DNA from 4 places in the Shewanella sp. ECSMB14101 genome. Region 4 is predicted to be linked to each of the others. Evidence: predicted binding sites of a transcription regulator. Region 4 holds the regulator's gene; each other region holds the start of a gene.
What was found. Region 4 encodes LexA, which represses DNA repair genes until DNA is damaged. Its sites were predicted from a motif close to TACTGTATNNNNATACAGTA; they were not measured.
Positions count from the first base shown of each region.

Region 1: imuA (translesion DNA synthesis-associated protein ImuA) is a predicted target of LexA. The motif match lies at 1,797-1,816, and genes of this name have one in related genera.
Region 2: NY07_RS05400 (YebG family protein) is a predicted target of LexA. The motif match lies at 1,294-1,313, and genes of this name have one in related genera.
Region 3: recG (ATP-dependent DNA helicase RecG) is a predicted target of LexA. The motif match lies at 1,463-1,482, and genes of this name have one in related genera.

Region 1 is NZ_JSFF01000003.1:103,116-106,260, forward strand. It holds gene NY07_RS04085 (MFS transporter) at 1-984, opposite strand, end outside; gene def (peptide deformylase) at 1,174-1,665, shown strand; gene imuA (translesion DNA synthesis-associated protein ImuA) at 1,873-2,619, shown strand; gene NY07_RS04100 (Y-family DNA polymerase) at 2,620-3,145, shown strand, end outside.
Region 2 is NZ_JSFF01000004.1:109,334-112,478, forward strand. It holds gene NY07_RS05390 (paraquat-inducible protein A) at 1-461, opposite strand, end outside; gene NY07_RS05395 (paraquat-inducible protein A) at 454-1,080, opposite strand; gene NY07_RS05400 (YebG family protein) at 1,324-1,608, shown strand; gene NY07_RS05405 (GAF domain-containing protein) at 1,627-2,085, shown strand; gene proQ (RNA chaperone ProQ) at 2,361-3,002, shown strand; gene prc (carboxy terminal-processing peptidase) at 3,033-3,145, shown strand, end outside.
Region 3 is NZ_JSFF01000012.1:59,786-62,930, reverse strand. It holds gene NY07_RS10610 (AMP-binding protein) at 1-202, shown strand, start outside; gene NY07_RS10605 (calcium/sodium antiporter) at 367-1,299, shown strand; gene recG (ATP-dependent DNA helicase RecG) at 1,534-3,145, shown strand, end outside.
Region 4 is NZ_JSFF01000008.1:10,878-14,022, forward strand. It holds gene cysQ (3'(2'),5'-bisphosphate nucleotidase CysQ) at 1-112, opposite strand, end outside; gene nudE (ADP compounds hydrolase NudE) at 164-709, opposite strand; gene yrfG (GMP/IMP nucleotidase) at 807-1,481, shown strand; gene lexA (transcriptional repressor LexA) at 1,602-2,219, shown strand; gene NY07_RS08085 (cell division inhibitor SulA) at 2,216-2,725, shown strand; gene coxB (cytochrome c oxidase subunit II) at 3,121-3,145, shown strand, end outside.

The DNA of each region.
Region 1 (3,145 bases), on a different contig from region 4:
GAGCAGAGACGGCCAAGCGGCGAGCATTGAGACCAGATCTGAGGTATCAACAAAGTCACGAATATAGATAGGCAGAGTGATAAAGATCTGCTGATAGACCATCCAGAAACCTGACAGAATAAGCAGATAGATCACAAAGGGTTTATTCCCCAAGGCAATTTTTTGTCTATACCAGGGAGCCTTACTGTCGGCCTTGGCCAGTGTATTCCAAATAAAGTGCAGGCTAAACCAGACGATGTAGATAAACAGGCATTGCTCACCGTCGATCCATTTGGCGCCGTAGGACATCAAGATCACTAAGGTGCCGAAAAACAGCAGGGCGAAACGGGCATTGCCCAGTACCTGTTGAATGTCCATCAGTACCTGAGAAAGTGACTTACCGCGTTGCTGGTGGGGATTGGTCGGCTCCTTGTAGAAAAATAGCGCCGGAATAAAGTTAATACCAATCCAAATGGCCGACATGATGAAGACCCAGTCCCAGCTAATTGCGCGCACATAGCCGGCAATAAAGGGGCCGAGGAAACCTCCGACATTGACCATCATATAAAAGATGCCAAAACCCAAGCCTCGATTGGTGTGGTCTGTGGTGCGTGCCACTGTGCCTGTCACCACGGGCTTAAAGCAGGCGGCGCCGATGGCGACGCCCATGAAGGCGATAAAGAAGCCGCTGAAACTGCTCACCTGACCTAGTAAGAAGTAGCTGGGACACATGATGGCATAGGCCAGTAGAAACATCTTGCGGTAGCCATAGCGATCGGCCAGGGCACCAGTAAGTACAGGAAAGAGGTAGAGAAAGAAGGGGATCATCCCCTGCAGCAGGCCGCGCTCTTGCTCACTAAAGCCTAAGCCTCCCTGGTGAGCAGGAGAGGTCATATAGAGAGAGGAGAGCGTAAAGAAGCCATACCAGGCGAGTCGCTCGAAGATCTCCATGGTGTTGGCCACATAAAAGGTACTTGGCAAAGGGGTACGTTTCAGGTTTGACATTCTTATTCTCGTATATTGTATACAGTTTGTGATTTCATGCTATCGGCTACGCTGATGAATTACAAGTCAATCGGGGCCACGGTTTGGCTTTGCAGGGATGAAAACCATGGGTTTGCAGTTGCCTTTAATGTGATTTAGGTCATAATGGCGCCACTTTTTAGCCATTTTTAAGAGCCAGAACCGCACACTATGCCTGTACTCGATATATTGACCATTCCCGATGAGCGCCTGAAACGTAAGGCAAAGCCTGTAGAAGATGTCACCGCCGTGCAAGGTTTTATCGATGATCTGATCGAAACCATGTATCACACGGATGACGGTATTGGGCTGGCAGCTACCCAGGTGGGCAGTGAGCATGCCATTTTGGTTATCGACCTCTCTGAAGATCGCGATCAACCCTTAGTGCTGATCAATCCAGAGTTTGTTGAGCGCTCAGGCGAGATAGTGGGTGAGGAAGCTTGCCTGTCAATTCCGGGCTATCGCGCCAAGGTGAGCCGTTTCGAGCAGGTTAAGGTTAAGGCGCTTGATCGTCAGGGAGAGGCGTTTGAGATAGAGAGCGATGACTTCCTGGCTATCGTATTGCAACATGAGATGGATCATCTCGACGGTAAAGTCTTCATCGAACATCTGTCGCCGCTCAAGCAGCAGATCGCGTTGAAGAAGGTTAAGAAGTACCGTTAACCCAAGGCTCCGCCGATAAAACCACCTTAGGGTGGTTTTTTTGTGCCTGTCCACCGCTGGCGCCTAAAAAATGAGCCGTCAGTGTGACAGATCTTAGTGTTTCTCCCTTGCGATCTGGCCAATTATAAATATACTGTATTTATATACAGTATTATTGTTTTTGGCTTAGCTGAACCTGTAGGTAAGCCGACTAAGAGTGGGTGTATTATGGCCTTGGCAGATCCTCAACTTGAACGTTTGCTCGAACGTGCCGATCTCTGGCGCGGTGATGTCTATTATCCCGGACCGTTGGGTCAAGATAGCGGTTATCCCGAGCTTAATCGCTATCTGGGGCATGGGGGCTGGCCGGCCCATGGACTGTGCGAGATCTTCTATAGCTGCGAGGGCATAGGCGAGCTAAGCCTTGTGCTCCCCCTTATGCGCCGATTAATTCCCAGCCGTTCGCCGCAAGGCGGTGCTGCAAGTCTGGTGAGTCTGGTGGCGCCGCCACATGTGCCTTACCCTCAGCAGCTGCTTATGCAGGGTATAGATGTCAGCCGTCTGTTGTGGGTGGATACCCAGGTGCTTAAAGAGCAGCTGTGGGCGCTCGAACAGATATTAACCAGTGGCGTATCTCCCTTGGTGTTATGTTGGCTCGATCAGCTCAGTACGAGTCAGGCCAGACGTTTGCAACTTGCCTGTGAGAAGGGAGAGAGCCTGTGTATCTGTTATCTACCGAGTAAGCTCAAGGCGCAGCCACATCCTGTGCCGCTACGGCTAGCCCTGCAGCCAGAGCTGGTGGGGAAGCCCTCTGCTTTTGCTACTCAGGTGGATATTCTTAAGCGCCGTGGTGGTTGGCCTGCGCCTAATTTTAGCTTGTCTTTGCTACCTGAGCTGCTGGCGCAGAGTCTGAAGGGAGATTCGACTTCGTCTCTGGCGGGAGGCCAGGTTGTGCAAGGGCCCTGGAGCGCTTAGATGTTGTGGCTGGCGGTATATTTTCCCCATTGGCTACTTCAATATCAAAGCTACCATCAGGGGATAGAGCCTGGCGCGGCATTGGCTCTTTATGAGCGTCAATCGAGGCAGATCTTGCTCAGTTCTCAGGCCGCGGCCAGCCAAGGGGTAGAGGTGGGCCAGAGCATCGCCACGGCGCAGACCCTCTGCCCATCACTGCAGCTATTGACCTATGATAATAGCCTCAGTCAGAGCGCCTGCGATTGGCTGTGTCAATGGAGTTATGCTTATAGCGCCAGAGTGGTGCCCATGGTGTGTCCCTTCGATGGGAGCAAGCGAGATGCTCAGCCTCAGGTGACAGATACTTTGCTGCTTGAGGTGGGCTCCATGGTGAAAGTCTTTGGCAGCTTAAATCAGCTGTTAAGGCAATATCATAGCACCGCAGTCGCTTATGGTCTCAAATGTCAGTTTGCCTTAGCTCAGAATCCCTTGCTGGCACAGCTGGGGGCCAGATATCAGCCCATGTCGTGGCCGGAGCGGCTCATAT
Region 2 (3,145 bases), on a different contig from region 4:
AATAGATCTAACATAGACCAGCGGCCTATCCATTCGATGATATGAAAGCCGGTCATCAGTGTCTTTTTCGAGATAGGCAAGCGGTAACTGATGGCGGTCAAATATAGCGCCAGGCCAAAGATTTTTAGCATAGGGACTAAGATACTGGCGGTAAAAAGAATAATGGCAATCGGTAAGAGATCCAGATGCACCAAATGGCTGATCCCGCTCAAAATGGTGTCCTGTCGTACCTGCCCCTGACTGGTCATAATCGTGATGGGGTAGAGGTTGGCCGGAAATAATAAGATGGCAGCGGTGATCAATAAGGCCCAACTTTTTTGCACGCTGGTGCGATCCCGACTTTGCACGGGTTGGCCACAGCGTGGACAGGTGCCCTGTTCTACATGACATAAATATTTGCAGGTTGGGCAGTTAGTTAACCCCAGTGCTTCGCCCTGTGCTGACTGTACTTGCTTACTCATCCAGTACACTCCACATATGTTCTATGTCATATTCGCGCTGCATGAAAATCACCATGATAAACAGCATGGTAAAGCTAAAGGTACCTATGCCGAAGTAGAGATCCGTGTAATCTGAAAGCTGAAAAACCGATATGAAGATACTGATCATGTAAATCTCTAACATAGAAAGCTGTGCCAGAAGACTGTGTTGTTTGAGCAACTTCTTATAGATGGCACGAAAGAAGGGGGTTTTCAATCGATACTTGATGATAAGTATCTGACTCAGTATGGATAATATTAGCAGTCCTGGTGCAATGACCGCCGCGACTAATACTGCTATGCCCACGACCCAATAGCCTTGCGACGCGACCGACATGGCCCCGCCAGTGATGGTGGTGGTACGAATACTACCGAGAAAATGCATCTCGAGCACAGGGAAAAAATTGGCGGGAAAATAGAGGATCAAGGCCGTAATACAAAGGGCTAGCATGCCGTTGATGGAACAGTAGGGAGTGTCATATAGATTGGTATGACAGCGGGGGCACAGAGCCCTTACGCCCGTAGGCAAAGCGCGCTTTCTTACGACGAGATCGCAAGCGCGGCAAAGCACAATACTCTTGTCTAACACCTCTGTTTTCATACTTATATTCGGGCGTTTCCTGTTTGCTATGGTCATCTATTAACGAGCAATTTCTTGATATAGACCAGTAATCTACTGCCTATAAGATATTACTATAGCCAATCTATTGAAATCCTTATTAAGGATACCCCTTAAACTGGAGCCAATAGTGCAGCAGATTCTATCAGATAAAGTTTGATACTTGCATAAGAAGTTGTATTTATGAGATTCTACAACTGTATATAAAAACAGTGTGAGGGTGATATGGCAGTTATAACGAAATTTGTCGTAGTCAGAGAAGGGGTGGAGAAGATGACATTCACATCTAAGAAGGAGGCCGATGCCTACGATAAGATGCTCGATATTGCAGATAATCTTCTTCCTTTTATCGAGCAAGTTGATTTAGGCTTAGACGAAAATGCAATCGAGCAGCTATGTTTCTACATGGCAGAAAATAAAGATCAGTTGATGGGCCTGTTAAAAGGTGGCGCGACGACTAAGACCGCACCCGCGAAGAAACCGGCGAAAAAAGCTGAAGCAAAAACTTAATATAGTTAGGAAAATAGTATGACTGCACCTTGTTATTCGACACTCTCCCGTCAAGTTGACGCCTTATTCGCCGGGGAAGATAACCTTATCGCGGCGTTAGCGAACTTCTCTGCGCTGCTTAATGAGCACCTTGAGGATATCAATTGGGTGGGGTTTTATCTGCTTCAAGGTGAGCAACTGATCCTGGGGCCTTTTCAAGGCAAAGTAGCCTGTACGCGCATTCCTATGGGGAAGGGGGTGTGTGGCACTGCTGCTCAAACAGATAGTACCCAACGCGTTGCTGATGTGCATAGTTTCGAAGGGCACATTGCTTGTGATTCGGCAAGTAATTCAGAAATTGTGATTCCGCTGCGCCGTGATGGAGAGGTCATTGGGGTGTTAGATATTGATAGTCCATCCTTCTCCCGTTTCGATGAGAAAGATCAATTGGGGCTGGAGTCCTGCGTAAAAAGCCTAGAAAAGGCTTTATTTGCTTAAACTACAACCAATTTTGCACAATTGATGGTCGCTTTCATCTCGCGCACCTTTATAATAGGCCGCTTGATGAATGCAAAATCACACGCTTTTACATTTCATTAGTTGAAATGAATACTTGGCGTTTGTTTAATGTAATTGATAAGGTATGTTGGATTGTGCGGTCGAGGGCTGAAATGCCTTAATTAACGACCCGATGTCTAACCAATATGAACGACACGCCGACCCACGCCATAACGTGACAAGGTGATAGTCCCTTTTAAACTGTGGAAGTAATGATGGAATCAACAGAAAAGTTGACCGACACCAACGCAATTCTTGCGTATTTATATGAAACATTTCCTTTATGCTTTATCGCTGAAGGTGAAACTAAGCCTCTAAAAATAGGATTGTTTCAAGACTTGGCTGAAAGGTTAGCTGATGATTCTAAAGTCAGTAAAACGCAATTAAGAATCGCCTTACGCCGTTACACCAGTAGCTGGCGTTATCTTAAAGGCGTTAAAGCTGGGGCGCAGCGTGTCGATCTTGACGGCAATGAGTGTGGCGAGCTGGAGCAAGAGCATATTGATCATGCTCAGGCTACACTGAAAGAAAGTCAGGAGAAGGCCAAGGCTAAGCGTGCAGCGAAAGCCGCTGCGGAGAAGACTGACAAGCCAGGCCCTAAGGCAGAAAAGAAGGCCTTTAAAAAGCCATTACCTAAGCGCAGCAAGCCTGCTCCTAAGGTGACTAAGCCGCAAGTTGAGGCGCAAAATTTAAGCCCTGCCGTACTCACCGAGTTGAAACCAAATCAACGCGTGAGTGTCAAATTAGGTAAATCGCCTGTCGCAGGCGTTATTCTGGACATCAAGAAAGAAGATGTTCAAGTGCAGTTAGATTCGGGATTGACGGTAAAAGTACCTGTAGAACATATCCTGCTATAACTGTTCATCGTATAAAGGAGTAACTTGTTGATGCGAAAACTCACTCTGGCAGCATCCATTGCCAGCATATTTGTAGGATTCTCGGCTTGGGCACTGACGCCCAGTATTCCATCTAGCGAGTTGCCCTCTTTAACACAAGAGCC
Region 3 (3,145 bases), on a different contig from region 4:
GGCGACCTTAGATAGTGTTAACCCTCATCTGGAGTCCCACGAAACCGTCGATGCTATCATAGTGGTCACCGAGGCTTGGGATGTAGACAACGATGTGCTAACACCTACCTTGAAGATCAAACGCCATGTGCTGGAGCAGAGATACAGCGCCAAGGTCGATGGACAGCGCGGCGCTATTGTGCGCTGGGAAGATGAGCTGTAATCGCAAACTTACACTCGTCTGACATAAAAACACGCCATCAGGCGTGTTTTTTATTGCCCGGTATAGGATGAGATAAACAAAATTTAATAGCGTCCCCCTAAATTCTTGTTGCCTAAATTTCAACAATCACTATGCTTGCCTCCCCCCATATTTGAGAGTTAATCATGTTTACCCCGCTAGCCCTTATTGCTGGTCTGCTCATCCTCATTCTCGGCGCCGAATCTTTAGTTCGTGGTGCCAGTGCCCTCGCCCTCAGACTCGGTGTCACGCCGCTAGTCATAGGCCTGACCATAGTCGCCTTTGGTACCAGTACCCCAGAGTTGGCCGTCAGCCTTAAATCGGCCATCGCTGGCAATGCAGATATCGCCCTGGGCAATGTGGTGGGATCGAATATCGCCAATATAGGTCTCATCCTCGGACTCACGGCATTGGTGCGTCCGGTAGGGGTACAGTCGCAGATGGTGAAGCGGGATATTCCCCTAATGCTGTTTTCGACTCTGCTATTTTGTGGACTGCTAAGCGATGGTGGACTGAGTCGTCTCGATGGTGCCCTCCTGGCTTCTATGCTTGTCGCCTTTCTGGCCATGAGTTATCTGTTTGATAAACAGCAGGCAACCAAGGTCGAAGAAACAAGCCGTCCCCTTCCGCCCTTACTGTCAATGCTCTTAGTCGCCCTGGGGATCGGCATGCTGGTCGGTGGCGGCGCCCTATTTGTCGACGGCGCCGTTGCGCTGGCTACACAGCTGGGAATGAGTGAACTGCTTATCGGTCTCACCATTGTGGCCATAGGCACCAGCATGCCAGAACTTATCACCTCAGTTGTGGCAGCCAGACGTGGTGAGAGTGATATCGCCATCGGCAACCTGGTCGGCTCAAATCTGTTTAACCTGCTTGGCATCTTAGGCATCACTGCACTCATCCAGCCCATAAACGCTAGCGTACCTGCGATGGATCTGCTGGTGATGGTAACACTGGCACTGCTGCTTCTGCCCCTGGCCTGGAGCGGCCTGCGCATCGGTCGGCGCGAAGGGGCATTGCTGCTGCTCTGCTATCTTATCTACTTGAGCTACCTGATCCTCTCCGCCCAATCTGTATAAGACGGCATTGCGACTCACCGATAAGAGATGACATTTGTCACCCCTTATCGGTGACATCTGTGCCTGCAAAAAGGCTGGCTGTAAGGCCACTTGCATTTAGGCCAGCATGCTTTTCCCCCCGCAAGCTTGGCGCAAGATTGCGTTCATACAGAACTCTGATAGTATATGTATATATTTACAGTGATCGACTCAGATACTGTTTAAATAGAACGTTAAATCAAATGGGTATAAAGCGTGGATAGACTCGATCTCATGGCGGTGACAGAGTTAACAGGCGTTGCTGCTAAGATGGCGCAGCGGCTGGAGAAGCTCGGCATCAAAACGGTTCAGGATCTGCTGTTTCACCTACCGCTACGTTATGAAGACCGTACCCAGATCTATCCTATCGCCGCCCTCTATCCCGGTAGCTACGGCACCATAGAAGCCGTGATCCAATCGACCCAGATAGTCCAAGGCCGCAAGCGTATGCTCACCTGCACGGTGCGGGATGACTCGGGTACCCTAACGCTACGCTTCTTTAATTTTTCGGCCGCCATGCGCAACGGCCTCGAAGAGGGTGCGCGCATTCGCGCCTATGGTGAAGTGCGCCGAGGCAAACTTCATCGAGAGATCATTCATCCGGAATACAAGCTACTCCATGACGGCAGCGAACCGAGTCTGAGTGAAACCTTAACCCCTATCTATCCGACCACCGAAGGACTTAAACAAGCCAGCTGGATCAAATTAACCGACCAGGCGCTTGCCCTGTTGGCCCATGGCGCGCTAAAGGAGTTGCTGCCACCCCAGTTACAACCCAATCAGCTTTCGTTAGTCGATGCGCTGCAGCTACTGCACAGACCCCCGAGCGATGTCAGTCCCTTTGCGTTAGAGCAAGGTACCCATCCGGCGCAGCAGCGCCTTATTCAAGAGGAGCTGCTGGCCCACAACCTCAGCATGTTGCAGCTCAGGCAACGTAGCAATCAAGATTCGGCCCAGGCGATGCATCCTACCGGGCAACTGCTCAATCCTTTTTTGGCCTCGCTGCCCTTCAAACCCACGGGTGCTCAGCAGCGAGTCGTCACAGAGATCACAGCCGATCTAGCCCAACACCATCCCATGATGCGCTTAGTGCAAGGCGATGTGGGCTCGGGCAAGACACTGGTGGCGGCTCTTGCAGCGCTGCAAGCCATTGAGAGTGGCTATCAGGTGGCCATGATGGCGCCAACCGAACTGCTCGCCGAGCAGCATGCCAATAACTTTGCTGCCTGGTTTGGGCCTCTAGGGTTAACGGTTGGTTGGCTGGCTGGCAAACTCAAGGGCAAGGCGCGTACCCAATCGCTGGAACAGATCAAGAGCGGCGAGGCCCATATCGTCATCGGTACCCATGCCATCTTTCAGCAACAGGTCGAGTTCAACCGCCTGGCACTGATCATCATCGACGAACAGCACAGATTCGGGGTACATCAACGTCTAGGGCTGAGAGAGAAAGGAATTAGCCAGGGCTTTCATCCCCATCAGCTGATCATGACCGCCACCCCTATACCGCGCACTCTGGCGATGACGGCCTATGCGGATCTGGACACCTCTATCATCGACGAGCTACCACCAGGGCGGACACCAGTCACCACGGTCGCCATCTCAGACAACCGCCGCAGTGAGGTGATCGATCGCGTGCGCCAGGCCGCACTAGAGGGCGGGCGTCAGGCCTATTGGGTCTGCACCCTGATCGAAGAATCCGAGGTACTCGAATGTCAGGCGGCAGAAGATACCGCCGAAGAACTAAAGCAAATATTGCCAGAACTTGCCATTGGTCTAGTGCATGGCCGCATGAAACCCGCTGAGAAACAGGCTGTCATGGACGCCTTTA
Region 4 (3,145 bases):
TGTCAGACTTTACTTCTCGCTCGAAGCTCCCCTCGAGGTAGATAGTCTTAATCGCCTCTCCCGCCTCGATGGCAATACTTATCGCCTGCTCAATATACTCTTCTGGCTTCATCACAACTCCAACAGCCTACATCTGGCAATGCCTATTTATCGTTTAGATTAACTACTTTAGTTTTAGATGTTTCTGCGCCAAAAACAAGGCGCTAACGCTTCTAGACTCGGAAAAGTCGTCTTCTAATAACAGCTCAGACCACTGACTCAAGGGCCAACGCACCACTTCTATCGGTTCTGGCTCATCACCTTGCAGTCGACTCTCATACAGATCTTCGGCTACGAAGATCTGCATCTTGCTGGCAAAATAGCCTGGCGCCAGACTTAGCTCCATCAGATGGGTCAACTTATGGGCGCCAAAGCCTATCTCTTCTTGCAGCTCTCGATTGGCCGCCTCGGCGTGACTCTCACCTGGATCAACCAAGCCCTTAGGGAAGCCAAGCTCATAGCTATGGGTTCCCGCCGCGTACTCGCGCCCTAAAAGGAGGTCTTTACCATGCACTGGCACCACCATGACGGCGCCACGGGCATTGCCTTTCATGCGCTCATACTGGCGCTCAACCTGATTCGAAAATTTTAAATGCACCTGCTCAATCTGAAATAGACGGCTTTGTGCAACAACTTCGGCATGTAGGATCTGCGGCTTTTTGTCCGGCATGAAACTTCCTGATAAAAATGGCGTTTGCTTAACCACTCAATCTTACTATGATGTGCCTAATCCACAACTCTCACCAAGGAATTTTTTTCACACCTTTATGTTTCCCTGGAATAAGATAGATACTGTGCTGCTCGATATGGACGGCACCCTGCTGGATCTGCATTTCGATAATCACTTCTGGCTCAGCCTGGTTCCTCAATCCTTGTGCCAAGAGAAACAGATCCCCTTAACTGAGGCGCAGCAACTGGTCGAAACCGCCTATGCCAAGGTATTTGGCACCTTAGAATGGTATTGTCTGGAATATTGGCAGCAAGAGCTTGGCCTAGATATTCTTGCCCTGCACCACACTCTGGTAGACAGAATCCAACTGCGCCAAGACAGCATGCCCTTTCTCTCGGCACTTGCCAGGCACAACAAGCAGCGTATCTTAGTCACCAACGCACACCCACAAAGCTTGTCATTAAAGCTCAAACATACCGAGCTGGCTTCCGGGTTAGATCATATGCTCTCAAGCCACCACACTGGTTACCCCAAAGAGCATCCCCAGTTTTGGCTTAGCCTATTTGAGCGCTTCTCCCTAGATCCAAGCCGTTGCCTGTTTATCGACGATAGCGAACCCATCTTGCAGGCTGCCAAAGCCGCAGGAGTTGGCTATCAACTCGGCATCAAGAATCCCGACAGCCAAAAGCCACACAAAACCTTTACCGATTTTCCCGCCATCGATGATTATCATCAGCTGTTGATCTCCCTTGAGAAAACGATTACCGGCTAAATATTCGTGGGGTTAACTCGCTAACCATTTGAGCTGATTGATAGAAAAACTGGTTAATACTTGCACTGTATAAAATACTGTATATACTGACAGGTACTGTATGGAAAGACAGGATTAATCATGAGACCCTTAACACCAAGACAAGCCGAGATTTTAGAGCTAATAAAACGCAATATTGCAGACACGGGCATGCCACCAACCCGTGCCGAAATTGCGCGCCGATTAGGCTTTAAGAGCGCGAATGCCGCCGAAGAGCACCTTAAGGCACTGGCCAAAAAAGGTTGCATCGAGATCATGCCGGGCACCTCTCGCGGCATTAAGCTGACTCAAGAGGAAGAGCCTGAAGATCTCGGTTTACCTCTGATTGGACAGGTAGCAGCCGGTGAGCCGATTCTGGCACAGGAACATGTTGAACAGCACTACCAGGTTGACCCGAGCATGTTTCGCCCAAGTGCCGACTTTCTGTTGCGTGTAAGAGGCGACAGTATGAAAGATATCGGCATCCTTGAGGGCGACCTGCTAGCGGTACATAAGGTCGAACAAGCAAGAAACGGACAGATAGTCGTTGCTCGCGTAGAGGATGATGTGACGGTCAAGCGCTTCGAGAAGCGTGGCAGCACAGTTTATCTACATGCAGAAAATGAAGAATACTCACCTATCGTTGTTGATCTGACGACTCAGAGCCTGAGCATAGAAGGTTTAGCCGTCGGCGTGATTCGTAATGGAGACTGGCAATGAATAATCTCATGGGTATGGCACCTCGTCATCCGGGGCTTTGGATCGATCTCGACAGTTCGCTTAAAAGCGGCAGCAAGAACACTATTTCAACGGTTTCCAGTTCGACTCAGGGCAAGCAAGAGTTACAGAGCCTTACACCTGAACTGGCGAGACTCAGCCAGCAAGGGCAATGGGTCGTTCTGATCAGCCCACCCAATATTGGCTATAAGCAGATGTTGGCCGACGGCGGCGTGCGGATGGATCGCATCTTGCTGGTCCACACTAAAGATGAAGTTGAAGCGCTTTGGGCTATGGAAAAGGCTCTCACAAGTGGTACATCCAGTGCCGTGATCAGCTGGACACAATCATTGGATGCACGGGACAATCGCCGCTTGCAGATCGTCGCGAAAAACACCCGCGCCTTAGGGGTGGTTATCGAAGATGCGAACAGTCACTTACCTGCCAACCCTTTTAGCCAAGAGGATCTTGGTACCAAGGCCACCAATCAGTTTACCTCTCTTCACTGATCATCCTTGCCAATTCTTTCCATACTAACGCCCCGAAAGGGGCGTTTTTGTATCTGTTTTATTTAGCAAAATAAAATAAAAGTGATCTTGATCAATATTTAAACAGCCATTAAGTTAGTAGTAGATATCAACGATTATTTGTTATGTCGAACAATTTGGTTGTCGGCTTGAGCGGCGAATAAATCTGTACCAGATCGCCCTAAGAGCTGAAATTCGTCTGATATATTCAGCCGTAAGTGCAAGCGTGGTTACCACCAGCAAAACAAAAGATTCACCACCGACGCACTTTGAAGTCATCGTTGCTTTTTTGGGAACTGAAGAGTTTGCATAGAGCCGAGACATACTGTGTGGCTCTTCTTTGTAGTTGCCTTCGCAATTGACAGAGGAGAAGTCTAGTGAAGCAAGTGTTGTGTTGTTTGC